Linked DNA regions of Reyranella humidisoli. The protein of the gene in region 2 interacts with the protein of the main gene of each other region in a pairwise test. Links are inferred from orthologs where the notes say so. Each region holds a gene or a part of one and is shown on either strand. Other genes may lie near its edges.

Region 1 (15,086 bases), 1.1 Mb from region 2 along the record:
ATTCTTCGTGACCTTGTAGCTAGCGCCGGCTGCCCTGATCTTGCGACGCAGGTCCGTCACTTCCTGGACGGTCAGACCGGACTGGCGAGTGATCACCATCAGGTTGGCGTCCTTGAAGATCTGGTTCAGCTCGACGATCGCTTCGGCCTTTTCCGAACGATTCACGGCTTTCTCCAACTTAGGTCCAACCCGGGGAATCCGGATCGGACCGGCTGCGTTACAGACTGCGCAGCCTCCGTTAGCGGGTTAGCGCGAACGGAGACCTTGCGGTCCGGTTCGCCTGCCCCGGAAGTTCGGGCGCGTGCGCGCACCAAACGGTGCAGCGTCGATTCCCTTGCCCCCGTCTGCGCTGGCGGGTTTCCCCATTACACGAGGCCCCTGGAGGCCAAGTACCGGCGGTCTCGGACAGGTGGAGCTCAAAACCTTGCGGTTCCTTCGCTCCCTCCGTCGCGGGCCTCGCGGCCTGCGACGGAAACTCTAAAACTTTAGCCCGCGCCTCAGCTCGTCAGCGCGGTGGCCGGGTCGAGCTTGATGCCCGGACCCATCGTCGAGCTGAGCGAAACCTTCTTGATGAAGGTGCCCTTGGCGCCCGACGGCTTGGCCCGGTTGATGGCCGAGACCAGCGCCTTGACGTTGGCGGTGATCGCCTCCTCGCTGAACGAGGCTTTGCCGACGCCAGCATGAATGATGCCAGCCTTCTCGGCGCGGAACTCGATCGAGCCGGCCTTTGCGGCCTTTACCGCGGCAGCGACGTCCTGCGTCACTGTGCCGAGCTTCGGGTTCGGCATCAGGCCGCGGGGGCCCAGCACCTTACCGAGACGGCCGACGATGCCCATCATGTCCGGCGTGGCGATGCAGCGCTCGAAAGCCATCTCGCCGCCGTTGATCTTCTCGGCCAGGTCCTCGGCGCCCACCAGGTCGGCACCGGCCGCCTTGGCCTCGTCCGCCTTGGGGCCGCGAGCGAACACCGCCACGCGCACCGACTTTCCGGTGCCGTTCGGCAGTTCGATCATGCCGCGCACCGCCTGGTCGGCGTGACGCGGATCGATACCGAGGTTCATCGCGACCTCGATGGTCTCGTCGAACTTCGCCTTGGCGTTGGCCTTGACGATCTTAACCGCCTCGTCGAGCGGGTACATCTTATCGCGGTCGACCGTAGCGGACGCCGTCTTGTAACGCTTGCCCTGGGCCATGGTCCTACTCCACCACCTGGAGGCCCATCGAGCGGGCCGAGCCCACCACCTGGGCCATCGCCGACTCGACGGTATCGCAGTTGAGATCGGGCATCTTCTGCTCGGCGATCTCCTTGACCTGCTGCTTCGTGACCTTGCCGACGATCTGCGTACCGACCGTCTTGGCGCCGGCCTCGACGCCGGCCGCCTTCTTCAGGAAGTAGCTCACCGGCGGCGTCTTGGTGACGAACGAAAAGCTGCGGTCCTGGAACACGGTGATGACCACCGGGATCGGCATGCCCGGTTCCATCTTCTGCGTGCGAGCGTTGAACTGCTTGCAGAATTCCATGATGTTGACGCCCTGCTGACCGAGCGCAGGCCCGATCGGCGGAGACGGATTGGCCTTCCCGGCCGGCACTTGCAGCTTGACGTAGGCTTGGATCTTTTTAGCCATGCATGCCCCTTTCTGTGGGCGGCGCGGTCCGGCCATGGCAGGCCTCCCGCACCAATATTCCGGTCAACTCATTGATCCAAAAGGATTTTTTGAGAAAACCAGCCTCATGAGAAAAGGCCGGCGCATGGCCAGCCCTTCCGAGGGCGCGCGATCTACCAAATAAGATCGCCCGCCACAACCCTCTATTTGTCCCCCGGCAGGGGAACGGATCAGATCTTTTCCACCTGCGCGTAGTCGAGTTCGACAGGGGTCGACCGACCGAAGATCGACACGGCGACCTTCAGACGTGCCCGTTCCTCGTCCACATCCTCGACGGTGCCGTTGAAAGAGGCAAACGGGCCGTCGGCCACCTTCACCTGCTCGCCGATCTCGAAGCTGACGGCCGGCTTGGGCCGTTCCACGCCCTCCTGGACCTGCTTCAGGATGCGGTTGGCCTCGGCATCAGAGATCGGCACCGGCTTGCCGCGTCCGCCACCGCCCAGGAAGCCCGTGACCTTGGCCGTGTTCTTGACCAGGTGCCAGGAGTCGTCGGTGAGATCCATCTTCACGAGCACATAGCCCGGGAAGAACTTGCGCTCGGTGTTGACCTTGGCCCCGCGGCGAATCTCGACAACCTCTTCGGTCGGCACGATGACCTCGGTGATCTCGTCGTCGAGGCCCTTCTTGCCGGCCTGCTCGCGGATCGACTGGGCAACCTTGTTCTCGAAGCCCGAGTAGGCGTGAACGACGTACCAGCGATGAGCCATGTCAGGAAACTCCGAGCAGAAGCTTCACGACGAAGCCAATGACCTTGTCGGCCACGAGGAAAAACAGCGCCGCGATGACGACGAAGATGAACACCATGCTGGTGGTGATCATGGTTTCACGCCGAGTCGGCCAGGTGACTCTCGCCACCTCGGCCCTGACTTCACGGACGAACTCGAGCGGATTCTTTGTCATGATCGCCGTTCTTCAAATAATGGCAGGAGCGGAGGGACTCGAACCCACGACCCTCGGTTTTGGAGACCGATGCTCTACCAACTGAGCTACACTCCTGCAGTCAAATCACCGCCGTTTGGTGCCGGCGGCGATCCTCTATAGCACTACTTTACGACTTTGGTGACGACGCCGGCGCCGACGGTGCGTCCGCCCTCGCGGATGGCGAAGCGCAGGCCCTCGTCCATGGCGATCGGCTGGATCAGCTCCACCACCAGGCGGGCGTTGTCGCCCGGCATCACCATCTCCGTGCCTTCCGGCAGCGTCACCACGCCCGTAACGTCCGTCGTCCGGAAGTAGAACTGCGGACGGTAGTTCGTGAAGAACGGCGTGTGACGGCCGCCCTCTTCCTTCGTCAGGATGTACGCCTCGGCCTCGAAGTTCGTGTGCGGCGTGATCGAGCCCGGCTTCGCCAGGACCTGACCGCGCTCCACGTCCTCGCGACCGACGCCGCGCAGCAGCGCGCCGATATTGTCGCCCGCCTCGCCCGAATCCAGCAGCTTGCGGAACATCTCGACGCCCGTCACCGTCGTCTTCGTCGTGGCCTTCAGGCCCACGATCTCGACTTCCTCGCCCACCTTCACGATGCCGCGCTCGACGCGACCTGTAACCACCGTGCCGCGGCCCGAGATCGAGAAAACGTCCTCGATCGGCATCAGGAACGGCTTGTCCTTGTCGCGCGCAGGCTGCGGAATGTACTTGTCGACCTCTTCCATCAGCTTCAGGACAGCTTGCTCGCCCAGCTCCGGGTTCTTGTCTTCCAGCGCCATCAGCGCCGAGCCCCGCACCACCGGAAGGTCGTCGCCCGGGAACTGGTAGCTCTTCAGAAGCTCGCGAACCTCAAGCTCGACCAGGTCCAGAAGCTCCGGATCGTCGACCATGTCGCACTTGTTCATGAACACCACCAGCGCCGGAACACCGACCTGGCGCGCCAGCAGGATGTGCTCGCGCGTCTGCGGCATCGGGCCGTCAGCCGCCGAAACCACCAGGATCGCGCCGTCCATCTGCGCCGCGCCCGTGATCATGTTCTTCACGTAGTCGGCGTGGCCCGGGCAGTCCACGTGCGCGTAGTGGCGGTTCGCCGTCTCGTACTCGACGTGCGCCGTCGAAATCGTGATGCCGCGCTCGCGCTCTTCCGGAGCCTTGTCGATCTGGTCGTAGGCCGTGAACGTCGCGCCGCCCGTCTTCGCGAGGATCTTCGTGATCGCCGCCGTCAGCGACGTCTTGCCATGGTCAACGTGACCGATCGTACCGATGTTGCAGTGCGGCTTGTTCCGCTCAAACTTCGCCTTCGACATGGTGTCACGACCCTCGTGATTCTTTCAGACACAGACCGAACTAACTGGCCGACGAGGCCAATCCTGGAGCGGGTGAAGGGAATCGAACCCTCGTCGTAAGCTTGGAAGGCTTCTGCTCTACCATTGAGCTACACCCGCAACGCCCGATTACAGCCAATCCCGCGCAATGGTCCGATGGTGGAGGGGGAAGGATTCGAACCTTCGTAGACGCGAAGTCGGCAGATTTACAGTCTGCTGCCATTGACCGCTCGGCCACCCCTCCGTCCCAACGGGCATAGAACGAAAAAGCCTGTAGGGGCGCGGAGATACAGTGCCGCCCGGTCGGCTGCAAGCACTTCCTTAAAAGCCAATGGAACAGAAGGTCCCGGCACCCGCAAAACCCGCGCAGTCCGGCTGCCGGCTGTGCCGCACCCCACCGCCGGGGTAGCAGCGCGGCCGCAGCATTGCCCACAGGGGCTCAGCGCCATACAAGGCTCGCCATGCGCCCTCGCCCCAACCGCCCCCACCGCCAGTCCCGCACCGGTAACCAATCCATCTGGATTTTCGGCCGTCACGCCGTGCTCGCGGCCCTCGCCAATCCCGACCGCCGCATCGAGCGCGTCTTCGCCACGAAGGAAATGGCCGATAACCATGCCGCGGAGATCGGCAAGACGGACATGACCATCACGTCGCGCGAGGATCTCAACCAGCGGCTGCCCAACGGCTCCGTCCACCAGGGCATCGCCGCCCTCGTGGCACCCTTGGAAGAGCCCGGTATCGAAGACATACTGGGCCGCTGCGGCGACAATGCCCTGGTCCTGGCGCTCGACCAGGTCAGCGACCCGCACAATGTCGGCGCCATCCTGCGCTCCGCCGCGGCCTTCGGCGCCGCCGGGGTGATCGTGACAGACCGCCACACCCCTTCCGATACCGGCACCCTGGCCAAGTCCGCCTCCGGGGCCCTCGAAGTCGTGCCGCTGGTGCGCGCCGTCAACCTTGCCCGCACCCTGGACCAGCTCAAGGAAGCCGACTTCTGGACTTACGGGCTGGCCGAGAGCGGTGACACGAAGATCGGCGACCTCGACCTCAAGGGCCGCACCTGCATCGTGCTCGGCGCGGAAGGCGAAGGGCTGCGGCGGCTGACCGCGGAGAAATGCGACCGGCTGGTGACAATTCCCACCAGCAACGCCCTGTCCGCCCTCAACGTCTCCAATGCCGCCGCCGTCGCGGCTTACGAGTGGGCGCGACAACGGCCGGCGGTTTGAGGTAAACGTCCCGCCGCAAGGTCCGGCGCCGGGTTAGCACAGCGGTAGTGCAGCGGTTTTGTAAACCGAAGGTCGGGGGTTCGATCCCCTCACCCGGCACCATTCCCGGGCGGTGGCGCGCCGGCCTTCTCCCGCACTTCCAGCGACAGGGCCGTGCTGCATGACCTCCCACATTGACCCGCTCCTGACGCTCTCTCCCGAAGATACCGAACGCTTCGGTCCCGATCCGCAGGCCGCCTTCCGGGTCAATCTGGCCGCCGTGGAGGCGCGTATCGCCGCCGCCTGCGCGCGGGCCGGGCGCGACAGGTCGTCGGTGCGGCTGCTGCCCATCACCAAGACCGTGCCAGCGCACATATTGCGCCTCGCCCATGCCGCCGGCGTCCATCCGTTCGGCGAGAACAAGATCCAGGAGGCGATGGGCAAGCGCGACGCGTTGCAGGACCTCCCCATCGATTGGTGCATCGTCGGCCATCTGCAGAGCAACAAGGCAAAGTATCTGGCGCGCTTCGCCCGCGAGTTCCACGCGCTCGACAGCGCGAAGCTGGCCGAACTCCTCGACAAGCGGCTGGAGATCGAGGACCGCGTCCTCGACGTTTACATCCAGGTCAATACGTCGGACGAAGACACCAAGTACGGCCTGCATCCCGACGACCTGCCGTCCTTCATCGAGACACTCGGACGATACTCGCGCCTGAAGCCGCGGGGCCTGATGACCCTGGCCCTGCTCAATGCCGACATGGAGAAGGTGCGGCCCTGTTTCGACTTGCTACGCCGCCTGCGCGACGAGGCGATCAAGCTCAACCCTTGCCTGACCGAACTGTCGATGGGCATGTCGGGCGACTTCGAGGAAGCGATCGAGGAAGGATCGAACGTCGTGCGCGTCGGCCAGGCGATCTTCGGCAAGCGGCCGACGCCGGACGGTCACTACTGGCCGGGCCTGCTGAAACCCTGAGCGGCCGACAGACGCCGGTCCAGCAGTTCCAGCGCCAGCAACACCTCCGCCAGCAGCCGCTGGAAGGCGTAGAACCAGCCCGCCTTGCCGTCGAGCACGGCACCTTTGGCGAACAACACGTAGCCCAGCACCAGGATCGGCGCGGGCCATCCCATCAGGCGTATCCTGTCGACGCGCCCCAGCCGCTCGCGCGGCGTCTCGAGAAGGTGGACGGCCTCGCGCGCGGCGTATTTGAGCTGCGAACCCAGCCAGCGCGACAGCGGCTTGCGGTCGTCGTGATAGATCGCACTCCTGAGGTTCGAGACCCTCCCCTGCAGGCGGATACGATGCCCGTGCCCCTCGTTCTCGTAGCGCGCACCCGCGACGCGGTAGAGCACGGCGCGCGGCGGGTAGAGCGTGCCACGGAGCGCATGGCCATGGATGCGGTAGACGAAGGCTGCCCTGTAGCCGACATCCTCGGCTGCCGGCTGCAGGCTCTCCAGTTCCGGGACGAAGCCATCGCTCAACTCATAATCCGCGTCGAGCGACAGGACCCAGTCCGTGCGGATTTGCGCGAGGCCAAAATTGCACTGCTCCGCGAAGCTGTCGAACGGCCGATGGATCACCTCGATGCGCGGATCCTTCGCCAGCACGTCGAGCGTACCGTCAGTACTGCCGCTGTCGATCACGACGATGCGCCGGGCCCAATCGAGCTTCGCCAGCGTCCGCTCGATGTTCGCGATCTCGTTGAAGGTGATCAGCAGCGGCGTGACGAGATCGCGGTCCATGGGGCGTCGCTCAGCGGGCCTTGGCCTGCATCGCGCCCGACCGGCTTTCCGTCATCCAGGTCCAGGCGCTGCGGATGATGTCGTCGATGGACGAATGGGCCGGCGACCAGTCGAGTGCTTTCCGTGCCGCCGATACGTCGGCCACCAGGACGGGCGGATCACCAGGACGCCGGGGGGCCTCGACGGTTCGGATATTTCGGCCCGTGACGACACGGGCTCGCGCGATGATCTCGCCGATGCTGGCGCCATAGCCGGCACCGAGATTGTAGGCCTGGTACGTGCCCGGCTTGCATCGCATGAGCGCCGATACGTGAGCCGCCGCGAGGTCGGTCACATGCACGTAGTCTCGCACGCAGGTGCCATCGTGCGTGTCGTAGTCGGTACCGAATACGGAAATGCTCGCCCGCGTTCCGTGCGCCGCCTGCAACACCAACGGGATGAGATGCGTCTCGGGATCGTGCTCCTCGCCCAGTTCGCCCTCCGGATCGGCGCCGCCCGCGTTGAAGTAGCGAAGCGAAATGGCGCCCAGCCCGTGGGCGGCACAGGCATCGCGCAGGATCTCCTCACCCATCAGTTTGGTCCGACCGTAGGGATTTATCGGCCGCTGGCACATGCCCTCGACGACCGGCAGGCGCTCCGGGATGCCATAGGTGGCGCAACTGCTCGAGAAGACGATCGAGCCGATGCCGTGGGCCCGCATCACCTCGACGAGCGTGATCATGCCCGCGACGTTGGCCCGGTAATAGCGCGTCGGCTCGGCCATCGACTCTCCGACATAGGCCAGCGCGGCGAAATTGATGACCGCATCGGGCCGGTGCTCACGGATCGCCGCACCCAGTGCCACGGGGTCGTTGATGTCGCCCTGGAACAGCGGCCCCCATTTCACCGCCCAGGGATGGCCGGTGTGGAGATTGTCGTAGACGATCGGCAGGTGGCCGGCGCGCGCAAGCGCCTTGCACGTATGCGAGCCGATATAGCCCGCGCCCCCCGCCACCAAAACACGCACTATGCCGTCCCCCACTCGAATGCCTTGCTGGCGAATGCCTTGCAGGCAGGATAGCTCAATTGCCGGAACCGGTCCTGCTGCGCCAGCCGATCAGCGCTGGATGAGCGTGTCGCCAAGCACGAGGACGTCCATCCTGGTGCGCAGGAAGCAGTCGATCGCCTCCTCCGGCTTGCAGACCACCGGTTCGTTTTCGTTGAAGCTGGTATTGAGCACGATCGGCACGCCGGTGAGGTCGCGGAACGCCGAGATCAGGCGCGCATAGCGCGGGTTGCCCGACCAGGTGACGGTCTGCAGGCGGCCGGTGCCGTCGACATGGGTGACGGCCGGGATTTCGGCCCGCTTTTCCTCGCGGATGCGGAAGACCTGCATCATGAACGGCACGTCGTCGTCGGTCTCGAACCACTCGGGGACGGCCTCGCGCAGGATCGAGGGCGCGAACGGCCGGAAGGATTCCCGCCGCTTGATCTTGAGGTTGAGGATGTCCTTCATGTCGGCGCGGCGAGGATCGCCCAGGATGGAGCGGTTGCCGAGCGCGCGCGGCCCCCATTCCATACGGCCCTGGAACCAGCCGATCACCTTGCCCTCGGAGATCGCCTGCGCCGTATGCCGGCACAGCGTCGCCTCGTCGGCGATGCGCTCGATGCGGCACCCTGCCGCCTCGAAGTCGGCGCGGCGCTGGTCGATGGCGGCCGCGATCTCGTCCGGCGTCGCCGACGGACCCCAGTAGGAATGGTCCATCACGAAGTGGCGCTTCGCTGTTGCGCCCTCCGTCTTGTGCCAGGTGGCGAAGGCCGCGCCGATGGCGCCGCCGGCGTCGCCGCCGGCCGACTGGACGTAGAGCTTCTTGAACGGCGTGCGCTCCAGCACCTTGCCGTTGGCCACCGAATTGTAGGCACAGCCGCCCGCCAGGACGACAGCATCGGCTCGGTAACGCGCATGCAGCGTATTCAGCAGGTGGAAAAAGGCGTTCTCGTAGGTAACCTGGGCCGAGCGTGCGATGTCGCGGTGCTTGTCCTCGAGGGGCGCCGCCGGATCGCGTGCAGGCCCCAGGAGCTTCACGAGTTCGTCGCTCCACAGGCGGCCACCCGAGGGAATGCCGTCCGTCACCTGGTAATTCGCGCCCTCGCCGGACGCGTGGCGGAAGTAGCGCAGGTCGAGGGCGAAGGTACCGTCATTCTTGAGACGGACGATTTCCTTCATCTGGTCGACATAGGTCGGCTGGCCGTAGGGCGCGAGGCCCATGACCTTGTACTCGTCGCCATAGTGCGGGAAGCCGATGAACTGGGTCATCGCCTCGTAGAAGACGCCCAGCGAGTGCGGGAAGTAGACCCGGCCGTCGACCGCGAGATTGCCACCCTCGCCCAGCCCCCAGGCCGCCGAGGAAAAGTCGCCGAACCCGTCGACCGAGACCGCGACGGCCTTGTCGTAGGGCGAGACCAGGAAGGCCGAGGCCAGATGGCAGAGATGGTGCTCGACCGTGTGGGCCGTCCCGCGGAACTCCTGCTCCGGCAGGTGCTGCTTCAGGTTGCCGGCGACGTCGGCCCGTTCGCCGCGATTGCGCAGCCGGCTCAAAACATAGTTCAGGCTGACACCCGAGGTCAGCGCATAGGCGAGCTTGCGCCAGCGGTTGGCGGCGTTGTCACTGTTGATCGCCACATGATCGACCTCGGCCAGCGCTATGCCGGCCTCGCGGAGGCAGTAGCGGATCGATTCGCTGGGGAAACCGCCCCAGTGCTTGATCCGGCGAAACCGCTCTTCTTCAACCGCCGCGACCAGTTCGCCGTCCTTTACCAGGCAGGCAGCCGCGTCGGCATGATAGGCGTTGAGGCCGAGGATATAGGTCATGCAAAAAGGTCGGGCATCGCGAAAAATTACGCCTATGTTGTTGGTATAGATCAATTTTCGGGTGGGACCATCTTTTTCACCGGCCCTGGAGATTCAGCGACGCCTCTCTACCGCAAGATCATGCACAAGGCATGCGGCACGGCGGCGGCTTGACGAGGCGGGTACTTCCGATCAAACGGACTTCCTCGCGCGGCCCGTTTCCCTTCCGGGCCCCCGATCGCGTGCTCGACCGAGGCGCGGCGCCAGACTCGCCAAGTCGTTGATAAGTCGGATAAAACCCCTCGCTTCGATTCGAAAGGCTTTCGTTCATGTCCAAGAGTGATCTCGTCGTCGTCACCGGCGCCGGTGGCTTCATCGGCGGCCATCTGGTCAAGGTCCTGCAGCAGCGGGGCCACACCAAGATCCGTGCGGTCGATGTGAAGCCGCTCGACGAGTGGTACCAGAAGACTCCGGGCGTCGAGAATCAGGTGGGCGACCTCGCCCTGCTCGAGCCCTGCCGCAAGGCCGCCAAGGACGCCGCGATGATCTACAACCTCGCCGCCGACATGGGCGGCATGGGCTTCATCGAGACCCACAAGGCCGAGTGCATGCTGTCGGTGCTTACCAGCACCCATATGCTGGTCGCCGCCAAGGAAGCCGGCGTGCCGCGCTTCTTCTATTCTTCATCGGCCTGCGTCTACAACGGCGACAAGCAGACCGACGCCAACGTCACGGCGCTGAAGGAAGAAGACGCCTACCCCGCGCTGCCGGAAGACGGCTACGGCTGGGAGAAGCTGTTCAGCGAGCGCATGGCCCGCCACTTTCGCGAGGATTTCGGCATCGCGACCCGCGTGGCGCGCTACCACAACGTCTACGGGCCGGAAGGCACCTATGACGGCGGCCGCGAGAAGGCCCCGGCCGCGATGTGCCGCAAGGTCATCGCCGCCAAGCTGTCGGGCAAGCACGAGATCGAGATCTGGGGCGACGGCGAGCAGACCCGCTCGTTCATGTATATCGACGACTGCACGCAGGGCACGATCAAGCTCGCCGACAGCGACATCATCGAGCCGCTGAACATCGGCAGCGACGAGCTGGTCAGCATCAACACGCTGGTCGACATGGTCGAGAAGATCGCCGGCATCAAGCTGAAGCGCAGCTACAAGCTCGACGCTCCGAAGGGCGTGCGCGGTCGCAACAGCGACAACACGCTGATCAAGAAGCTGATGAACTGGGCCCCGTCCATCCGTCTCGAGGACGGCATGGAGAAGACCTACAAGTGGATCTACGACGAGATGACCTCGGGCAAGGTCTCGGTCGTCAACGCGTTGCCGAAACAGGCCCTCGCCGCCCAGTAAGGCACGCGTCCTGCAAGTATCTTCAAGCGCCGCGAGGGAAACTTCGCGGCGCTTCGCATTTGGGCTTCGATCAGTTGCCTCCCCATTCAAATGGGGAGGTGCCGCATTTCATGCGACGGAGGGGTCATGACCCCATCGCCCTCGTAAGACGAGGGCACTTCCTCATCTGAATGGGGAAGCGGCGGTTAGCGACCGACGCGGCTCACGTCGCGGTTGCTCTTCAGGAGCTCGTCGAAGAAGGCGATCGTCTTCGTCAGGCCCTGATCGAGAGCGACCTTCGGCTCCCACTTCAGCTTCTCCCGCGCCAGAGTGATGTCGGGACAGCGCTGCATCGGATCGTCGACCGGCAGCGGCGCGAACACCAGCTTGCCCTTGCCGCCGACCTTGTCGAGGATCTTCTCTGCCAGATGACGGATCGGCATCTCGACCGGGTTGCCGATGTTGACCGGGCCGGTGAAGTCGTCGGGCGTGTGGTCCATCAGGCGCAGCCAGCCGTCGAGCAGGTCGTCGACATAGCAGAAGGCGCGGGTCTGCATGCCGTCGCCATAGATCGTGATGTCCTCGCCCTTCAGCGCCTGCACGATGAAGTTCGACACCACGCGCCCGTCGTTCGGGTGCATGCGCGGGCCGTAGGTGTTGAAGATGCGCGCCACCTTGATGCGCAGATTGTGCTGGCGGTGATAGTCGAAAAACAGCGTCTCGGCGCAGCGCTTGCCCTCGTCGTAGCAGGCGCGCGGCCCCAGCGGATTGACGTTGCCGCGATAGCTCTCGACCTGGGGATGCACGGTCGGATCGCCATAGACCTCGCTGGTCGAGGCCTGGAAGATCTTGGCTCGCACACGCTTGGCGAGACCCAGCATGTTGATGGCGCCGTGCACGCTGGTCTTGGTCGTCTGCACCGGGTCGTGCTGGTAGTGAACCGGCGAGGCCGGGCAGGCGAGATTGTAGATCTCGTCGACCTCGACATAGAGCGGGAAGGTCACGTCGTGACGCATCAGCTCGAAGCGGGGATTGTCGAGGCAGGCCATGACGTTGGCCTTGGTGCCGGTGAAATAGTTGTCCACGCACAGCACGTCGTGGCCGGCCTCGAGCAGGCGCTCGCACAGGTGGGAGCCCAGGAAGCCTGCGCCGCCGGTGACCAGAATCCGCTTGCCCATGGTGCCTCGTGCAATCGCCGTGTTTCGCGGCCGACACTAGGCGATCAAGCTCTTGAATTCACTTCAAAACCGCCGAAGGATGATACTGCCCGGCTGCAACGACGGACGGGCGTTTGGCAGGGGGAAGCGTCGTATGAGTATTGAGATGGTGGGCCTGGCCGACATCGTGCGCGCCCACGGCGCGTCGCACCCGGACACGGTGGCGATCGTCTATGAAGGCCGGCGGACCAGCTACGGCGCCCTCGACCGAGCCTCCAGCCGGATCGCCTCGGGACTGATCGCCGAAGGCGTCAGGCCGCAGGCTCGCGTCGCCCATCTCGACAAGAGCAGCGACGTCTATTTCGAGCTGCTGTTCGGCGTCGCCAAGGCCGGCGCGGTGATGGTCTCGGTGAACTGGCGGCTGGCGCCGCCCGAGGTCTTGCAGATCGTGAACGACGCCGAGGCCGAAATCCTGTTCGTCGGCGAGGAATATTTCCCGGTGGTCGAGAAGATTCGCGACCAGCTCAAGAGCGTCCGCAGGATCGTGACCCTGGGTCCTCGTCACGGCGCCTGGGAAGCCTTCGCCGAGTGGCGCGACCGGCATCCCGACATCGACCCTCGTGTGCCCGCCCGACTGGAGGACACTGCCGTCCAGTTCTACACCAGCGGCACCACGGGCCTGCCGAAGGGCGCCGAGCTTACCAACGCCAACTTCGCCTTCATGTTCGAGCAATGGACGGAAAGCTGGCTCATGAAACCTGGTACGCAGAACATCGTCTGCCTGCCCATGTTCCACATCGGCGGGGCCGGCTGGGCCATCGCCGGTCTTTTTGCAGGCGCGACCAACCATGTGGTGCGCGAGTTCGTGCCGGCGCGCGTGCTGGAAATCATCGAACGGGACCGCATCGAAGTCATGCTGCTGGTTCCGGCGATGATCCTGTTTCTGGTGCAGGCGCCGCAGATCCGCGAGACGGACCTGTCGAGCCTGCGCCTCATCGTCTACGGTGCCGCGCCGATCCCCGCCGAGCTGCTGAAACAGGCGATGGCGACCTTCGGCTGCGGCTTCCAGCAGGTCTACGGACTCACCGAGACGACCGGCGCCATCACCCTCCTTCCGCCCGAGGATCACGACCCGTCCGACCCCAAGAAGCTGCTGTCCTGCGGCTATGCGCAGGTCGGAGTAGAGTTGCGCATCGTCGACGAGACCGGCGCCGACATGCCCACCGGCCAGGTCGGCGAGATCGCCATCCGCTCGCCGCAGGTCATGCGCGGCTACTGGCGCCTCCCCGACGCCACGAAGCGTGCGATTCGCGTCGACTGGTTCTTGAGCGGCGACGCAGGTTATCTCGACGAGAAAGGCTATCTCTTCATCTACGACCGGGTGAAGGACATGATCGTCTCGGGCGGCGAGAACATCTATCCGGCCGAGGTCGAGAGCGCGCTGTTCGGTCATCCCGCGGTTTCCGACGTGGCGGTGATCGGCGTGCCCGACGAGCGCTGGGGCGAGGCCGTGAAGGCCGTCGTCGTGCGCAAGACAGGCTCCGAGGTCACGGCCGGCGACCTTATCGGATGGGCTCGCGAACGCATCGCCGGCTACAAGCTGCCAAAGTCGGTCGATTTCATCGATGTCCTGCCGCGCAATCCGACCGGCAAGCTGCTGAAGCGCGAGCTGCGCAAGCCCTATTGGGAAGGCCTGGAGCGCAACATCAACTGATCGGCGTCATTGACCGCCCTGCGGATCCCCTCGCAAACGCGTCTCGAATTCCCCCAGCCACGGTTCTAGAACAATCCCATGTCCAATCTGCCCGACAATCTCACGCCCGTCCGCCAGGCCCACGTCTTCGACGAGGCCCGGCTCACCGACTACATGAAGGCCAATGTCGAGGGCTTTCGCGGCCCGATCAGCGTGCTTCAGTTCGAGGGTGGGCAGAGCAATCCGACCTTCCACGTCACCGACGGCGGTGGGAACATGTACGTCCTGCGCAAGAAGCCGCCGGGCAAGCTGCTGCCCTCGGCCCACCAGGTCGATCGCGAGTATCGCGTGATCAAGGCGCTGGCCGACCATACCGACGTGCCGGTGCCCAAGCCCTATGCGCTCTGCCAGGACGATTCGGTCATCGGCACCACCTTCTACATCATGCAGTTCCTGCCCGGCCGCGTTCTCGCCGACGTGAAAATGCCGGGAATCTCGCCGGCCGACCGCGGCAAGATCTTCGATTCGATGAACGACGTGCTGGCCCGCCTGCACAATGTCGACTACCGCGCTGTCGGCCTCGGCGACTATGGCCGCGAGGGCCAGTACATCCAGCGTCAGCTCGCGCGCTGGTCCAGCCAGTACGACCTCGCCCGCACCGAGGACATCGAATCGATGGAAGCCCTGAAGAAGTGGCTGCCGGAGAATATCCCGCCGGGCGATGAGACGCGCATCAATCACGGCGACTATCGCCTCGGCAACACGATCGTGCATCCGACCGAGCCGCGCGTCATCGCCGTGCTCGACTGGGAACTGTCGACGCTCGGCCATCCGCTGGCCGACCTCGGTTACAACTGCATGATGTACCATTTCGGCGAGGGTTTCGGCGCCTCGGGCGGCTATGCCGGCAAGGATCTGCGGGAATTCGGCATCCCCACCGAGCGGGAATACCTGGCGGCCTATGCCCGCCGCACCGGCCGCACGGAAGTGCCGGCCTGGGACTTCTACCTGGCCTTCTCCCTGTTCCGCCTCGCCGCCATCGTGCAGGGCGTCTACAAGCGCGGCCTCGACGGCAATGCCTCGTCCGAAACGGCGACCAAGTACGGCAACCGCGCCCGCGCCATGGCCGATCTCGCCTGGAAAATGGTCGAAAAGCGCGCCTGAAGCCGCGTCGCCAGCCTACTCGTCGGCGTAGGGCACCATCGAGGCG
Region 2 (15,058 bases):
CACCCGCCAGCAACCGCTCCGAATCGCGCGGCACGCGCGTCGTGTCGGGCAGGTAGACGATCGGCGCCTGCAGGCCCTTCGATGCGTGTACGGTCAGGATGCGCAGCTCGCGCCGCCGGTTCTGGTCGAGGTCGCGCTTGATCTCGCCGCCGCCGGTCTCGAACCAGCGCAGGAAGCCCTGCAGCGAGCCGCCTTCGATGCCCTGGTATTGCAGCGCGCGCGCCAGCAGTTCGTCGATCGGATCGGAGGCTTCGCGACCGAGTCGCTCCAGCAACCGGCGACGACCACCTTCCGGCCCGAGCACGCGGGCGAAGAAGTCGAACGGCGTTTCGTAGTCGGCGCGACGCAGCCAGTCGGACAGGGCCGCGTAGGCCGCGGCGAACGGCGCTTCGGCACGACGCTCGCGCAGAGCGCGCCACAGATGGCTGGTGCGCTTCCAGGCCAGGGTGAAAAGCTGTTCTTCCTGCAGGCCGATCAACGGCGACTTGAGGAGAGCGGCGAGGTTGAGGTCGTCCTGCGGCAGCAGGACAAAGCGCGCCATCGCCAGAAGATCCTGAATGGCGAGTTCCTGGCCGAGGTTCAGCCGGTCGACGCCCGCCACCTCGACACCCTCGCGCTTCAGCGCGCGCACCAGCGCGTTCACGAACTCGTTGCGTCGTCGCACCAGCACCATGAAGTGGCCGGCATGCAGCTTCTCGCCATCGCGCGCGCGTCGCTCCGTGCCGATCAGGCCCTTGGCATGCACGGCGATCAGCTGGGCCAGCCGCTGGTGGGGCAGGGCGGGCCCACCGCCGCTGCCGGCGCCCACGATATCCGTCGTGTCGGCCTTGTCTTCGCTGCCGACGACCAGCGGCCACAGTTCGACCCTGCCGGGCTCGTTCTTGCGGCTGGGCAGATGGATCACGTCGCCCGGCTCGGCGACACCCTTCGCTGCCTCGATCTCACCGAACACCCAGTCCACCGCATCGAGCACGGCCGGCGTCGAGCGGAACGAAACGTTGAGTTCGACCGGCACGAACATGCGGTCGGCGACGCGGCTGCGTTCGTCGAACCACTCGCGCATCTCCTTCAGCTTGCGCGGATCGGCGCGCTGGAAGCCGAAGATCGATTGCTTGGTGTCGCCGACAGCGAAAATGGTGCGGCTGCGGCCGACCGCGCCGTCGCCCACGAAGAATTCCTCGGTGAGCCGGCGGATCACCTCCCACTGATCGGGATTGGTGTCCTGCGCCTCGTCGACCAGCACGTGGTCGATGCCGCCGTCGAGCTTGAAGAGCACCCAGGCGGCGCTCTCCGCGCTTTCAAGCAGGCGGCGCGTGGCCACGATCAGATCGTCGTAGTCGAGCACGGCGCGGCGGCGCTTGGCGCGGGTATAGCGATCGGTGATGTCGAGGCCGAGGCGCAGAAGGGCAAGCGTGCGCTCGACGAGCGCCGCGCCGTTGATGCGGTCGAGGACCTCCGCCAGCCGCTTGGCTTCGCGCAGCAGCACATCCTCGATACCGAGCATCTCGGCAATCGCGGCCTTGGTCGCGAGTCGCGCCAGGATCTCGCCCTTGGCGGTGAAGAAGGCCCCTGCGTAGTCGGTCAGCATCGCCGGCCGGTCGGTCGAGGCCAGCCATTCCGCCATCACGGCACTGCGCACCTTGTCCTGCTTGCCGCCCTTGGCGAGCGCGCGGGCGGCCTCGCCGAGCGCGGCCGCGTCGAACGCCGCGTCCAGGCAAGCATTGCCGGTCAGGCTCTCGGCCGTATCGTCGACCCCGCAGCCCATCTCCTTCGCCAGTCGTACGCGGACCCTTTGAAGACCAGCCTCGTCGCCGATGCGGGCGAGCAGCCAAGCCCGCTCGCTCAGCAGCCTCGTCATCAGTTCGGCGTATTCCGCGATCGAGACTTTGCCGGCGACGGACGCCAAGGCGGCAGCCAGTGCTGGAGGCGCATCGAGCCGGGCCAGCGCTTCCATCTGCTCGTCCTGCACGCGGCGCAGGATGGTCTGGGCTTCGGCCTCGTCCAGAATCTCGAAGCCCGGTGCGACGCCGGCCTCGAGCGGGAAACGCTTCAGCAGCGCCTGGCAGAAGGCATGGATGGTCAGGATGTTGATGCCGCCCGGCGCATCGAGCACGCGGGCGAACAGGCGGCGTGCAACCACGCGCTCGGTGGCGGTGGGCGCACGGTCGATCAGCTTGGCGATGCCGTCGTCCAGCTTTGCGTCATCGCCCAGCGCCCAGCGGCCGAGCTGGTGCGCCAGCCGGTTGCGCATCTCAGCGGCGGCCGCCTTGGTGAAGGTGAGGCAGAGGATGCGCTCGGGCTTCACGCCATCCAGCAGCAGCCGCGTCACGCGATCGGTCAGCACCTTCGTCTTGCCGGTACCGGCATTGGCCTCGACCCACGCCGAATGATCGGGCGTGGTCGCGCGTCGCTGCGCGTTCGTCGCGATGGCAAGGGCGTCGAGCACGTCGCTCATTCGTCGCCTCCGCCCGCCGTCGACCATTCGGCGACCCGTTCGAGATGGGCGTAGTCGTTGAAGTGCGGGCCGTAGGCGGGCCAAGGCAGCGCGGGATAGGGCGTGTCGGGATTGGCGAAGTGCTCGGCCATTTTCTCGACCAGCACCATCATCTTCGCCACGAGCTCGTCGCTACCCTTGATCTCCGACACCTTGCCACCGTCGCCCAATCCATTGGCCTGCCAGTAGGACAGGTGCACCGTCTCGGCCTTGCCGGTGATCTTCTCGAAACCGCCGCGCTCGGCCATCGCCGCCTCAAGCAGAAGCTGCGGCGCGAACAGCGCGTCGAGCTCGTCCTTGGTCGGCACGCGGCCGGTCTTGTAGTCGATGATCTCCCAGTCGCCGTGCCCGAGCTTGTCGACCCGATCGGCGCGCGCTTCGATGCGCAACGGGTGCGAAGCAGGTCCGACGGTCATCGCGGCGTTGCTCTCGCTGGTCAGGAGCCTGGTGCCGTTGGCGCGACGCGCATTCTCATGGGCAACGAACCAGCGGGCGAGCCGCTGGAAGCGCGGCCACCAGAAGGCGCGCTCCGCCGGCGCGGTCAGGAGATCGGCGAGATGCTTTTCGCCCAACTCTTCGAATTCGCGTACGGCGTCGGGCGGCAGGATGCCTGACGGATGGGCGCGCAAGAATTCGTCGAGTGCGTCGTGCAGGGCGTTGCCGCGATCAGCCGCGCCCAATTCCGCTTCCAGTGGATCGAGTGCCTGCAGTCCCAGGATGCGCCGCGCGTAGAGGCCGTAGGGATCGCGCCGCCACTGCTCCACGCTGGAGACTGAAAGACGCGTGGGTCGCGCCTCGATGGGTGGGCGCGGCTCGGGCCGCAGCCAGGGCGCGTAGTTGTCGGGCCGATCGATCGCTTCGGCCCAGGCGACGAAGCTGCGCCGCCCGCGCAGGATATATTCCGGTACCGGCGCGTTGCCGCCGGGCTCATAGCCGAACAGGGCATCGAGGCGCGCCAGCCAGCGCGACGGCACCGTCGGCGCGCCGCCTTCGCGCTCGGCGCGCGTCAGCAACACCCTCTCGGCGCCCAGGGCTGCCACGAAATCATGTGCCGACAGGCCGATGCGCCGCTCGGGCTGCTGCAGGCCGAGCGCCGCCCGCATCGGTCGATTGATCCACGGGCCGGTCTCGACCGACGGCGGCCACGTGCCTTCGTTCAGGCCACCCAGCACGAGAAGATCGGCGCGCTGCAATCGTGCTTCGAGGGGACCCCAAATGAACAGGCGCGGGTGACGCCCGAAGGCGGGCCGGATGGTCTCGGGCTCGAGCATCGCGGCGAACAGGCCGGGCCACTCGCCTGAAGCGATGGCGGGCGTGCCTGTCCACGCCGTGCGCAGACGGCCGAGCACGTCGGCCAGCGCACTGCCGGCGTTGCCCGACCAAAGCGTCACGGTTGGCGAGAGCTTCTCCGCCGCGGCGACGGTTGCATCGATCAGTGCGTCGGGCGTGGCGTCGCTCTGCATCAGAGCGACGAGCGCCGAGGTAGCTTCATCGAGCTGATCGAGCAGCGTCTGCACGGCCGTGCGGTCGGCGGGATCGCCGAATTTCGCCTCGGCGACGCGCGCGCGAATTGCTGTCAGTCCCGCCGCCGGTTTGAGGCCGCGCAGGCATTTGCGATCGAGGCGTCGCGTCGCGTCCAGCACGAAGGCGCGGTCTTGGCCCAGGGTACACAGCGGATGCTTGAGCAAAGCCAGCAGTTCGACCGGCGCGAAGCCTGCGTCGACCGTGGCGATCAACGCGTGCAGGAGACCGGCAGGGGGCGTGTCGACAAGCGAGGCGCCGGCTGAATCGTCGACGTCGATCTGCCAGCGCTTCAGCTCGGCGGTGACGCGTCGCGCAAGCTCGCGATCAGGCGTCACGAGGGCCGCCGTGCGCGTCGGCGTGTCGAGGACGCTGCGCAAGGCTAGCGCCACGACCAGCGCTTCCTGATGCGGCGTAGCGCAGTCGGCGCGGGTCAGGTGCTCCAGCGAAGCGGCTTCGGGCTTGACCCAGGATTCGCTGGTCTCCGCCGGTCGCATCAACTCGCTGAGAAGGAAATGACGGGCCGAGCCGCCGACGGCACCGGGCCATTCGGCCACGTCGGCGCGTGTCCGTCCGAGCGCGCCCAGCAACTCGTGCAGGCCGTATTGCGGATGCGACGGATCGAGCACGTTCCAGCTCGCCTCGTCCATGTCGCGGTCGAGACCGGGCAGGACCACGGCGCCTTGCGGCAGCTCGGCGATCGTTGCGAGCAGCTCGCGCGTCGCAGGTTGCGAGCCGGTCGAGCCCGCCGCGATCACCGGCGTCGAGGGTGGGTTTGCGCGCCAGCGTGTGGCCTGGTTGCGAATGGCCAGCGTGCGTCGCTCGATGGCATCGATCCGCCCACGTTCGGTCAGAAGCTGCGGCCAGGCCTCACCGACGATCGCGAGAAAACGCAGCGTGCGCTGCCAATGGCTCGCGAAGTTGCCTTCGACCAGCCCTTCGAGTTGATCGAACGACACGCCTTCGATGGCGAGTTCGTCGAGCAACAGGCCAAGCTCACGCGCGAGCTTCAGCGCCTGCGCCGCCGACTGTGCGATGGGATGTCCCTGGTCGTCCTTGAAGGCTGCCACGAACTGGGCGAGCAGCGCCTCGCGCTCCGCCGTGTCGATGGCGGGTGGCAGCGTCAGCGCGTCACCATCACCGGAGGCGATTTCCCATTCGCCGTCATCGACGTCGCCCAGCGGCGCCATGCGCGGCAGGATCGTGGGCGTGCCGTCGGCGGCGCGCAGGAAGGCTTCACGCAAGGCGCGCACCGAGCGTCGCGTCGGCAGTAGGATCAGCACATCCGCGAGAGAAAGCGGATCGCCGCCGTGCTCGGCCAGCACCACCCGCGCCAGCTCGTCGGCGAAACGGCGTTCGGTGCCGATGGTGAAGAGGCCCTTCATCCCAGCACGCGTTCGGCTTCGGCGAGCGCGGCCGGCGTGCCGATATGGAACCAGTCGCCGTCATGCACGACGCCGTAGAGGCGGCCCGCCTGTTGCGAGCGGGTCCACAGCTTCAGCAGCGAGAAGGGACCTTCCGGCGATCCGTTGAACAGGCGCGAGTCGCAGACCGATATGCTGGCAAAGAGATACGGTGCGGTCTCGGCCGAGCCGCGATGGCGGGCGCGACCGTCGGGTTCGAGATAGTAGTCGCCGCGATCCTTCTCTTCGCGGCCGATGGCCTTTGCCAGCGGATGCAGCAGCAGCAGCGCGTCCATGCGGTTGGGATCCCACTTTTCGGCAAGGCGGCCCAGCATCGATTCCGGCCCGTCGCGCCACAGACCGTCGCCGTTCAGCACGAAGAAGGGCGCGTTGCCGAGCAAGGGCAGTGCGTTGCGGACGCTGCCGCCGGTCTCCAGCAACCGGTCCTCGCGAATGATGCGGGCTCGGCCGCCGATCCGCTCGGCAATCTGGTTACCCAGATGATGCACGTTGACGACGACGTTCTGCACGCCGCTGCGATCCAGCCGGTCCATCGTGCGCTCCAGCATCGACCGGCCGGCGACGGGAATGAGCGGCTTGGGAATCGAATCGGTCAGCGGCCGCATGCGCTCGCCGCGGCCGGCCGCCAAAATCATCGCGCTCCTGATCATGTGTCGGCTCCGATGCGTCGCAGTTCGGGGGGCAACAGACGATCGACCCACGCGCGCAGCGGCATCAGTGCTTCGTGCTCCAGCGAGCGTTCGAACATGCGCCAGACCCGCGGCAGGTATTGCAGATAGTCAGGCTTGCCGTCGCGTCGCAGCAGGCGGACGAAAACGCCGATGATGCGGGCATGGCGCTGTGCGGCCATCAGGGCGAAGCCGGTGCGGAAGCCGGCGGCATCGGCAATGCCGGCCTCGCCGATGTAGCGGTCCAGGCACGCGGCATGAACCGCCGGCGCCACGTCGCGGCGGGCGTCCTCGATCAGGGAAACGAGATCGTAGGAGGGGTGGCCGCGCTGGGCGTCCTGGAAATCGAGCAGGCCGCACGCCTTCACGCCCGGCCGCGCGGGCAGCCACAGGAGATTGTCCTTGTGATAGTCGCGCAGCAGCAGCGTCTCGGTCGTGGCGGGCAGGGCCGCCAGGCATTCGCGCCATGCCGCGACGTAGCGCGCCGTCTCCTCGGGGGGAGTGGGCCGGCCGGTCGCTTCCGGCAGGTACCATTCGGGCAGCAGCAGCGCCGCCTCGATCAACGCTTCGCCGGCATAGGCGCCGAGGCCCGGCATCAGGCTGCGTTCGCCTGCACGATAGAGTGCGACAAGCACGTCGGTGGCGCGGCTGTAGAGTTCGCCCTCGTCGCCGCCGGCCTTCAGGACCCGCGCGTAGGTGTCGTCGCCGAAATCCTCCAGCAACAGGAAGCCGTGCTCGACATCCTCGGCGAGGATTTCCGGCGCGCTGAGGCCGAGCCCGATGAGGTGCCGGGCGATCTGCACGAACGGTCGCACATCCTCCTGCGGCGGTGGCGCATCCATCACGACCGCCGAGCCGCGCGGGCGGCTCAGCCTGAAATACTTCCGGAACGAGGCGTCGCCCGCCAGCAGCCGTTCGCCGGCATCGCCCCAGCCGGCGCGGCTCACGAACTCGGCGCGCAGCAGGTCGCGTTCAGTCTTCGCCAAAACGGGAGTCTCCTTGCAGGGTCGCGATCCGACCTTCGCCCACGACGGACAGGCTTATGGTGAGCCGCTCGCGCGGCAGCAGCTTGCCCAGCCGCTCCGGCCATTCGACCAGGGCCACGCCATCGATGCGCGCCTCTTCCCAGCCCAGCTCGAAGACCTGTTCGGGCTCTTCCAGGCGATAGAGGTCGAAATGCCAGAAACTGCCGCGGCTGGTCTCGTAGACCTCGACCAGGGTGAAGGTCGGGCTGGGCACGATCAGCGTGGGCTCGCCCGCGGCGGCGCGCAGGATCGCGCGGGCCAGGGTGGTCTTGCCGGCGCCGAGCCCGCCTTCGAGCGCCACGACGTCGCGCGGCCGCAGGCGGGCGGCCAGGCTCGCGCCCAGCCGCTCGGTCGCGGCCTCGTCGGGAAGGGGCAAAGAAAAAGTCGGCATCTTGCGATGCCGACTTCTTAGCATGAGCCGCTGTGGGCCGTTGCCGGCCGCTTAGTAGCGGTAGAGGTCGCCCTTGAACGGGCCGGCCTCGGGCACGCCGATATACTTGGCCTGGTCGGGGCGCAGCTTGGTCAGCTTGGCGCCGACCTTCTCGAGGTGGAGCGCCGCGACCTTCTCGTCCAGGAACTTCGGCAGCGTGTAGACCTGCTTCTCGTACTTGGTCGGGTTGGTCCACAGCTCGATCTGGGCCAGCGTCTGGTTCGAGAACGAGGCCGACATCACGAAGCTCGGGTGGCCCGTGGCGTTGCCCAGGTTCACCAGGCGGCCTTCCGACAGCACGATGATGCGCTTGCCGTCGGGGAACTCGACCTCGTCGACCTGCGGCTTCACGTTGTGCCACTTGAAGTTACGCAAGCTCGCGATCTGGATCTCGCTGTCGAAGTGGCCGATGTTGCAGATGATGGCGCGATGCTTCATCGCCTTCATGTGCTCGAGCGTCAGCACGTCGACGTTGCCGGTGGCGGTGACGAAGATGTCGGCCTTGGGCGCCGCCTCTTCCATCGTCACGACCTCGTAGCCTTCCATCGCCGCCTGCAGGGCGCAGATCGGATCGACTTCGGACACCATCACGCGGCAGCCGGCCTGGCGCAGCGAGGCGGCCGAGCCCTTGCCCACGTCGCCGAAGCCCGCGACCATCGCCACCTTGCCCGACATCATCACGTCGGTGCCGCGGCGGATGCCGTCGACCAGCGATTCACGACAGCCGTAGAGATTGTCGAACTTCGACTTGGTGACCGAGTCGTTGACGTTGATGGCCGGCCACAGGAGCTTGCCTTCCTTCGCCATGTTGTAGAGGCGATGGACGCCCGTGGTCGTCTCCTCGGTGACGCCGCGGATCGAGGCGCCGAGCTTGGCGTACCAGCCGGGCTTTTCCTTGTTGGTCTTGAGGATCGCCTTGTAGAGGACTTCCTCTTCCTCGTTGGTCGGCTTGGAGACCAGCGAGGGATCCTTCTCCGCGCGCGCGCCGAGATGGACCAGCAGGGTGGCGTCGCCGCCATCGTCGAGGATCATGTTCGGCTCGCCGCCGTCATGCCATTCGAAGATCTTGTGGGTGTAGTCCCAGTATTCCTCGAGGCTCTCGCCCTTGATGGCGAAGACCGGCGTGCCGGCCTTGGCGATCGCGGCGGCGGCATGGTCCTGCGTCGAGTAGATGTTGCACGAGGCCCAGCGGACGTCGGCACCCAGCGCCTTCAGCGTCTCGATCAGAACGCCGGTCTGGATGGTCATGTGCAACGAGCCCGCGATGCGCGCGCCCTTCAGCGGCTTCTTCGGGCCGTATTCCTTGCGGATCGACATGAGGCCCGGCATCTCGGTCTCGGCCATGTCGAGTTCCTTGCGGCCCCAGTCGGCGAGTCCGATATCCTTGACGATGTAGTCGGCCATTTGGCGCTCCTTGGCTGTGCCGGTTCCGGCATGCGGCGAATTGCGAAAGCGGGCGTGTTCTATCAGCGGCGCGGAACAGCCTCAACGCGCCGGATCAACATATAAGCAATAATTTATGTCGATATGCCCGAGTCTTTATGCCGGGCATCGCCGCTGCTCAATCCTCGCCGAATTTTCCTTCGACGAGCGCCGAAATGGCGGCCATGGCGTCCGCTGCCTGCCGGCCGGAGCACACCACCTCGACGCTGCTGCCGATCCCGGCGGCGAGCATCATCAGGCCCATGATCGAAAGGCCGGAGACTTCCTGCCCCTTGAAGGAGACGCGCACGACCGCGTCGAACTGGCCCGCCGTTCGGACGAACTTGGCGGCCGCCCGGGCATGCAGTCCACGCTTGTTGCCGATGGCGAGGCTGCGCTTCAGCGCGCCAATACCGGCGTCGGCACTGGATCCCGGCAGGGTGTCGCTCACGAGGCTTCCTTCGCCAGGATCCGTGAGGCGACGGTGATGTATTTGCGGCCGGCTTCCTGCGCCATGCGCACGGCCTCCGCGATCGGCCGCGTGCGCACGCTGGCGAGCTTCACCAGCATCGGCAGGTTAACGCCGGCCAGTACTTCGACCCGCGCCTGCTCCATGATGGAGATCGCGAGATTTGACGGCGTGCCGCCGAACATGTCGGTCAGCACGATGACGCCTTCACCCGTCTCGCAGGCCCGAACCCGCTCCAGGATTTCCGCGCGTCGCTTCTCCATGTCGTCGTCGGCGCCGATGCAGACCGTGGAGAGGCACTGCTGCACTCCGACGACATGCTCCAGCGCGGCCTTGAATTCCTGCGCCAGATTGCCGTGAGTCACGAGTACGATACCGATCATTCTTTGCTCTACCCTGCGCCACCGGCCTCCCCGGCCGCCCCAACGTCCCGGTGCGAGAGAGTGACGGAGCGGCCTGCGCTTCGCAACCAGTCTGCAATCTCCTCGGCCAGCGCCACAGAGCGGTGTTTGCCGCCGGTGCAGCCGATCGCGATGGTCAGATAGCTCTTGCCCTCCGCGTCGAACCGGGGCAGCAGCGGCCCGATCAGGCCCTGCAGGTTGTTCACGAACGGACGGTAGTCGGGGTCGGTTGCGATAAACGCCGCCACGGCCGGATCGCAGCCGGTAAGCGGCTTCAGAATGGGGTCGTAATGCGGATTCTTGAGGAATCGCGCGTCAAAGACCAAGTCCGCCTCGCGCGGCAGGCCGCGCCGAAAGGAAAACGACATAACGGAAATTCGGGTGCCGACGCTGCGCCCGCGGCCGAAATAACCGGCCAGCAACTGCTTGAGGCGGTGGGGCGACAGCGACGACGTGTCGATCGAGAGGTCTGCCGCGTCGCGCATCCAGCCGATCTGGCGGCGCTCTTCGGTAATGCCGTCGATGACCGGGCGGTCGGGCGCCATCGGGTGAGGCCGGCGCGATTCCGTGTAGCGCCGCTGCAGGGTTTCCGTATCGGCCTCGAGGAACAGCAGCCGCACGGCGAGGCCCGGATGCTCGCGAAGCTCGGCGACCTGCTCGACGAGAGTTCGCGCGTTGAAGCCGAAGGTGCGGGTATCGACACCCAGGGCCAGAGGCGGGGCCGTTTCACCGGGCGCACCGCCCGTCGATCGCATGAGGTCGTGAAGCAGCGGCAGAGGCACATTGTCGACGGCGACATAGCCCAGATCGTCCAGCACGTTCAGTGCGGTTCCCCGGCCGGCGCCCGACAGGCCGGTGACCACGACGAAGGGCCGACGGGCATCTTGCGTGGTCGCGGGGTCGGGCAAGGCAGGGCTGTCTGGCATAGCGGGCTGTTTCGATCATGCCGCCGGGATTTGCGCCAGAGCAAGGCGCAACTTCGCAGAGGCGGAAGCTTCGAAAGGTGTCAGCCTGACGACTGGCAATTCGGTACCCAGCAGTTCCTCCCGGGCCGGCTCCGGCATACGTTCTATTTTCTCCGGCGGCACGAGATCGACCAGCAGGGAGATCGGGACCTGCGCGAGAAGCCGTGGACGGCCAACCTTCACGATCCCGATTCCGCGGACTTCCAACAGGCCGGAGATCGTGCCCGGCGGTGCGGCGATGAGAGATGGCCCCCGCCTGAACAGGGCGGTCTGGTCGTCCGCCACGAGCCTGGCGCCCGCATCGACGAGACGAAGCGCGAAGTCCGATTTGCCGGCGCCCGACGGCCCCCGCAGCAGGACGCCGCGCCAGCGCCTGCCGCCCGCCTGCAGCGCGACGCAGGTCGCGTGAACGAAAGTCGTTACCGTGACGGTCACTTCCGCCCGCTGGCCGACGGCAGCCGGACCGTGAATCGGGCACCCAGGATCCTGCCGTCCGGCGCGCGCCGGTTGCTCGCCGCGATCGTGCCGCCGTAGGTCTCCACGATCTGGCGGCAGATCGACAGGCCGAGGCCCGAATGCTGGCCGAAATGCTCGGTCGGGCGCTCGGAATAGAAGCGCTGGAAGATCGATTCGAGATTGTCCTCGGGTATGCCCTGACCCTCGTCGTCGATGGTGACGACGAACGGCCCGTTGCGCGGTTCGCGGCTCAACTCGACGACAATCTTCGAGCCCCTGGGCGAGAAGGAGATCGCGTTGTCGATGACGTTGCGGAAGACCTGGCCGTAGCGGCCGTCATGGCCATGCGCCACGAAGGGCGGATTGGCGGCCACGCGATACTCGACTTCGACGCCCGACTTCTGGTTGGCCGTTACCGCGTAGTGATGGACCATGTCGCGCAGCAGCCTGTCGAGTTCGACCGGTCGTACCTCGCCGCGCATCAGCTCGGCATCGAGGCGCGAGGCGTCGGAGATGTCGGAGATCAACCGGTTGAGGCGGTTGATGTCGTCCATGACGATGTCCATCAGCTTGGCGCGCCGCTCGGCATCGAGGTTGGGATGGCCCGCCATCTCGATCGCCGAGCGCAGCGACGTCAGCGGATTCTTGAGTTCGTGCGCCACGTCGGCGGCGAAGCTCTCGATCGTGTTGATGCGCAGCCACAGCGCCTCGGTCATCGAGCGCAGCGCATCGTTCAGGTCGCCGATCTCGTCGCCGCGCTTGCCGAGATCGGGGATCTCCGGCCGACTCTCGCGGGCGAGGCGGACCTCGTCGGCGGCGCGGGCCAGGCGCACGATCGGCTGGGTGATGGTGCCGGCGAGATAGAGCGACAACAGTACGGTGATGCCGAGCGCGGCCGCGGCGATGGTCAGCATGTCGTAGCGGACCTCGCGCAGCGACGCGGCGATGGCACGGTTGTCGCGGGTCAGCAGCAGGGCGCCCAGCACCTGCTTGTAGCGCTGCACCGGCACGGCGGCGCTGAGCATCAGCCGCCCGTCGCCGGCGCTGCGCACGGCCGAGGCATTGAAGCCGCGCAACGCGCTCGCCGCCTCGGGAAAGTCGCGCAGCGTCGGCACCGGCTTGTCGATGTACTCGGGATAATGATCGACCCTCGAGAGCTGGCGGGCGATCCAGTCGCTGATGCGGTCGCCGAACTTCGTCTCGGTTTCGATGGTGGCAACCGGCATTTCCGGCGGCGGCAGGGGCACGACGTGGATGCGGCCGACCTCGTTCAGCATCGCCGAATCGCCCAGCAGTTCGCCGGTCTCGCTGAAAAGGCGGGCGCGCACGCCGGTTGGGCGGACGAGGCGCGTGAGCAACTGCCGCGCGGCGTCGGCGTCCATGCGGTTGACCGTCGTCTCGCCGCCGACCACCGCGACCTCGCCGATGCCGGCGGCCACCATCTCGCCCTGCACCAGCAGCGAGGCGAGTTCGGTGTCGATCAGCTCCTCCTCGTAGTCGCTGAGGTAAACTGCGCCGAGGGTGAGCAGCGCCACCGGGATGAGGTTGAGCAGCAGGATGCGCCGGGTCAGCGGCGAGTGGCTGCGATCGACACTGCGCCGTCGGCGCAGCAGCGACGGCGAGTCGGCAGCGCCCGTCGCCTGCGGCGGTGCCTTGCGCACCGCACGCGGAAACAGGCGGCCGAGCGCCGTCGCGATCCGGGAACTTAAAGTCGGTGACCCGAGCGGACGCGGCGCGGGCTCAGGAGTCGCGGTATCGGTATCCGATGCCATAAAGCGTTTCGATCTGCTCGAACTCGCCATCGACCTCGCGGAACTTGCGGCGGACGCGCTTGATGTGGCTGTCGATGGTGCGGTCGTCGACGTAGATCGTCTCGCCGTAGGCCGCGTCCATCAACTGATCGCGGTTCTTGACGTGACCGGGCCGCTCGGCGAGCGACTTCAGGAGCAGGAACTCGGTGACCGTGAGGTGCACCTCCTTGCCCTTCCAGGTGCACTGGTGGCGGCTGGGGTCGAGGACCAGCTCGCCGCGCACGATGCGCTCGGCGGCGGCTTCGCCCTTGCCACCGCCCACGTCGGCGCGGCGCAGCACGGCCCGGATGCGCTCCAGCAGAAGGCGTTGCGAAAACGGCTTGCGGATGAAGTCGTCGGCCCCCATGCGCAGACCCAGCACCTCGTCGATCTCCTCATCTTTCGAGGTGAGGAAGATGACGGGGAACTGCTGCGTCTTGCGGATGCGGTTCAGGAGCTCCATGCCGTCCATGCGCGGCATCTTGATGTCGAAGATGCCGAGGTCCGGGGGCGCCTGGTTCAGGCCTTCCAAAGCCGACGCTCCGTCATTGTAGGTCTTGATCTGGAACCCTTCGGCTTCGAGCAGCATCGACACCGAGGTGAGGATGTTGCGATCGTCGTCGACGAGGGCGATGTTCTTGCGCACGGCGTGGCTTCTCCTGCAGCGGACAACGGCAATCTGACCATGCTATCACAGACCGGGCCGTCGCCGCCGCCTTCCCGGTCCACAATACTCAACGAATAATTGCGGCTTTTTTGAACCGAAAATGACCCAAGACGACATGCCTCGCACCGTGCGCGCCCTGCTGCGCGGCCTCGATCGGGCGTCCCTGGCCACGTTCCTGCCCGCCGAACCGGCCGGCTGGCCCTATGCATCGCTGGTTCTGGTGGCGGTCGATCACGACCTGACACCCATCCTGCTGCTGAGCGATCTTGCAGAGCATACGAAGGCAATCCGGGCCGACGGCCGGGTTTCCCTGCTGTTCGACGGGACGGCGGGCCTCGACCAGCCCCTGACCGGACCGCGCGTCACCGTGCTGGGGCGTGCCGAACGGACCGACGACGAACGTCTGAAGCGGCGTTTCCTGGCCCGGCATCCCGATGCGGCCCTTTATGCCGGCTTCAGGGACTTCGGATTCTACCGAGTTTCCGTGGAGCGCAGTCATCTGGTGGGCGGTTTCGGCAAGATCCGATGGATCGACCGGACTGGGCTGGCGGCCCCCGAGGCCGAGGGCCTGGCGGCGGCCGAACAGGGCATCGTCGGCCATATGAACGAGGACCATGGCGATGCGGTCCAGCTTTATGCCGAGAAGTTGATCGGCCGGACCGCCGGCGGGTGGACGATGACGGGCATCGATCCGGAGGGCCTCGATCTGCGGCGGGGCGGAGAGACCGCGCGGCTCGACTTCGACGCTCCGCTTGGGGCGGCCGGCGACGCGCGCAAGGTTCTGGTGGCTCTGGTCGCCCGGGCCCGGACCGATCCTCCCGCGAAACCGGAAGAAAGGTGATTCCGCGACGCGACATTTATTTCGCGGTTGCGAAGTCCGATCCACATGATCCTCGACACTAACTTGTCGCAGGCACTTGCCACCCTATAGCCCTGCCAGTAGCGCATAGGGCAATAACACCTTCGCCATTCGGATTAGCCGGAAAGCAGGAGAAACGCTGTGCATCAGGCGGGCTTCGTCGTACCGAAACTTGGACTGGAAACACTCGGGCTCAAGAACCCGGGGAACGTCTACTGGAACCTCCAGGTTCCCGCGCTCTACGAGGAGGCGGTCCGCCGCCGCGAAGGTGTCGTGGCCGATGGCGGCGCGCTGGTCGTCCGCACCGGCGTCCATACCGGCCGCTCGCCCAACGACAAGTTCATCGTCGAGGACTCGGAGAGCAAGGGCCGGATCGACTGGGGCAAGACCAACAAGCCCATCACCCCTGCTGGCTATCGCGCGCTCTACAACCGCATGATCGCCTATGCGCAACGCCGCGATCTGTT

Evidence for each region.
Region 1: the proteins of tsaE (region 2) and rlmB interact in binary tests that used the Escherichia coli proteins (3 or more experiments, as listed by UniProt). The link is inferred for Reyranella humidisoli from one-to-one orthologs.

What each region holds. Positions count from the first base shown.
Region 1 is NZ_JAHOPB010000001.1:3,049,213-3,064,298, reverse strand. The notes cover bases 3,348-6,260. They hold rlmB (23S rRNA (guanosine(2251)-2'-O)-methyltransferase RlmB), read left to right. Parts: upstream 3,348-4,378; coding sequence 4,379-5,143; downstream 5,144-6,260. Other genes in these bases: KQ910_RS14810 (glycosyltransferase family 2 protein), read right to left, coding at 6,068-6,260; KQ910_RS14815 (YggS family pyridoxal phosphate-dependent enzyme), read left to right, coding at 5,304-6,095; tuf (elongation factor Tu), read right to left, coding at 3,348-3,899. In the rest of the region: rplJ (50S ribosomal protein L10), read right to left, coding at 1-165; rplA (50S ribosomal protein L1), read right to left, coding at 498-1,193; rplK (50S ribosomal protein L11), read right to left, coding at 1,198-1,626; transcription termination/antitermination protein NusG, read right to left, coding at 1,836-2,372; preprotein translocase subunit SecE, read right to left, coding at 2,374-2,565; more of tuf, read right to left, coding at 2,709-3,347; more of KQ910_RS14810, read right to left, coding at 6,261-6,862; UDP-glucose 4-epimerase GalE, read right to left, coding at 6,873-7,868; KQ910_RS14800 (carbamoyltransferase family protein), read right to left, coding at 7,959-9,713; KQ910_RS14795 (NAD-dependent epimerase/dehydratase family protein), read left to right, coding at 10,022-11,047; KQ910_RS14790 (UDP-glucuronic acid decarboxylase family protein), read right to left, coding at 11,233-12,204; KQ910_RS14785 (fatty acid--CoA ligase), read left to right, coding at 12,338-13,897; KQ910_RS14780 (phosphotransferase), read left to right, coding at 13,976-15,040; KQ910_RS14775 (ABC-type transport auxiliary lipoprotein family protein), read right to left, coding at 15,056-15,086. UniProt on the Escherichia coli protein: Specifically methylates the ribose of guanosine 2251 in 23S rRNA.
Region 2 is NZ_JAHOPB010000001.1:1,913,383-1,928,440, forward strand. What follows is about bases 5,802-8,686. They hold tsaE (tRNA (adenosine(37)-N6)-threonylcarbamoyltransferase complex ATPase subunit type 1 TsaE), read right to left. Parts: upstream 7,524-8,686; coding sequence 7,080-7,523; downstream 5,802-7,079. Other genes in these bases: KQ910_RS09415 (nucleotidyltransferase family protein), read right to left, coding at 5,802-6,089; KQ910_RS09420 (aminoglycoside phosphotransferase family protein), read right to left, coding at 6,086-7,093; ahcY (adenosylhomocysteinase), read right to left, coding at 7,575-8,686. Outside these bases: double-strand break repair helicase AddA, read right to left, coding at 1-2,455; double-strand break repair protein AddB, read right to left, coding at 2,452-5,400; more of KQ910_RS09415, read right to left, coding at 5,397-5,801; more of ahcY, read right to left, coding at 8,687-8,966; KQ910_RS09435 (HPr family phosphocarrier protein), read right to left, coding at 9,124-9,435; KQ910_RS09440 (PTS sugar transporter subunit IIA), read right to left, coding at 9,432-9,836; RNase adapter RapZ, read right to left, coding at 9,845-10,762; KQ910_RS09450 (HPr kinase/phosphorylase), read right to left, coding at 10,796-11,254; KQ910_RS09455 (sensor histidine kinase), read right to left, coding at 11,251-13,047; KQ910_RS09460 (response regulator transcription factor), read right to left, coding at 13,016-13,711; KQ910_RS09465 (HugZ family pyridoxamine 5'-phosphate oxidase), read left to right, coding at 13,833-14,573; KQ910_RS09470 (phosphoenolpyruvate carboxykinase), read left to right, coding at 14,733-15,058. UniProt on the Escherichia coli protein: Required for the formation of a threonylcarbamoyl group on adenosine at position 37 (t(6)A37) in tRNAs that read codons beginning with adenine.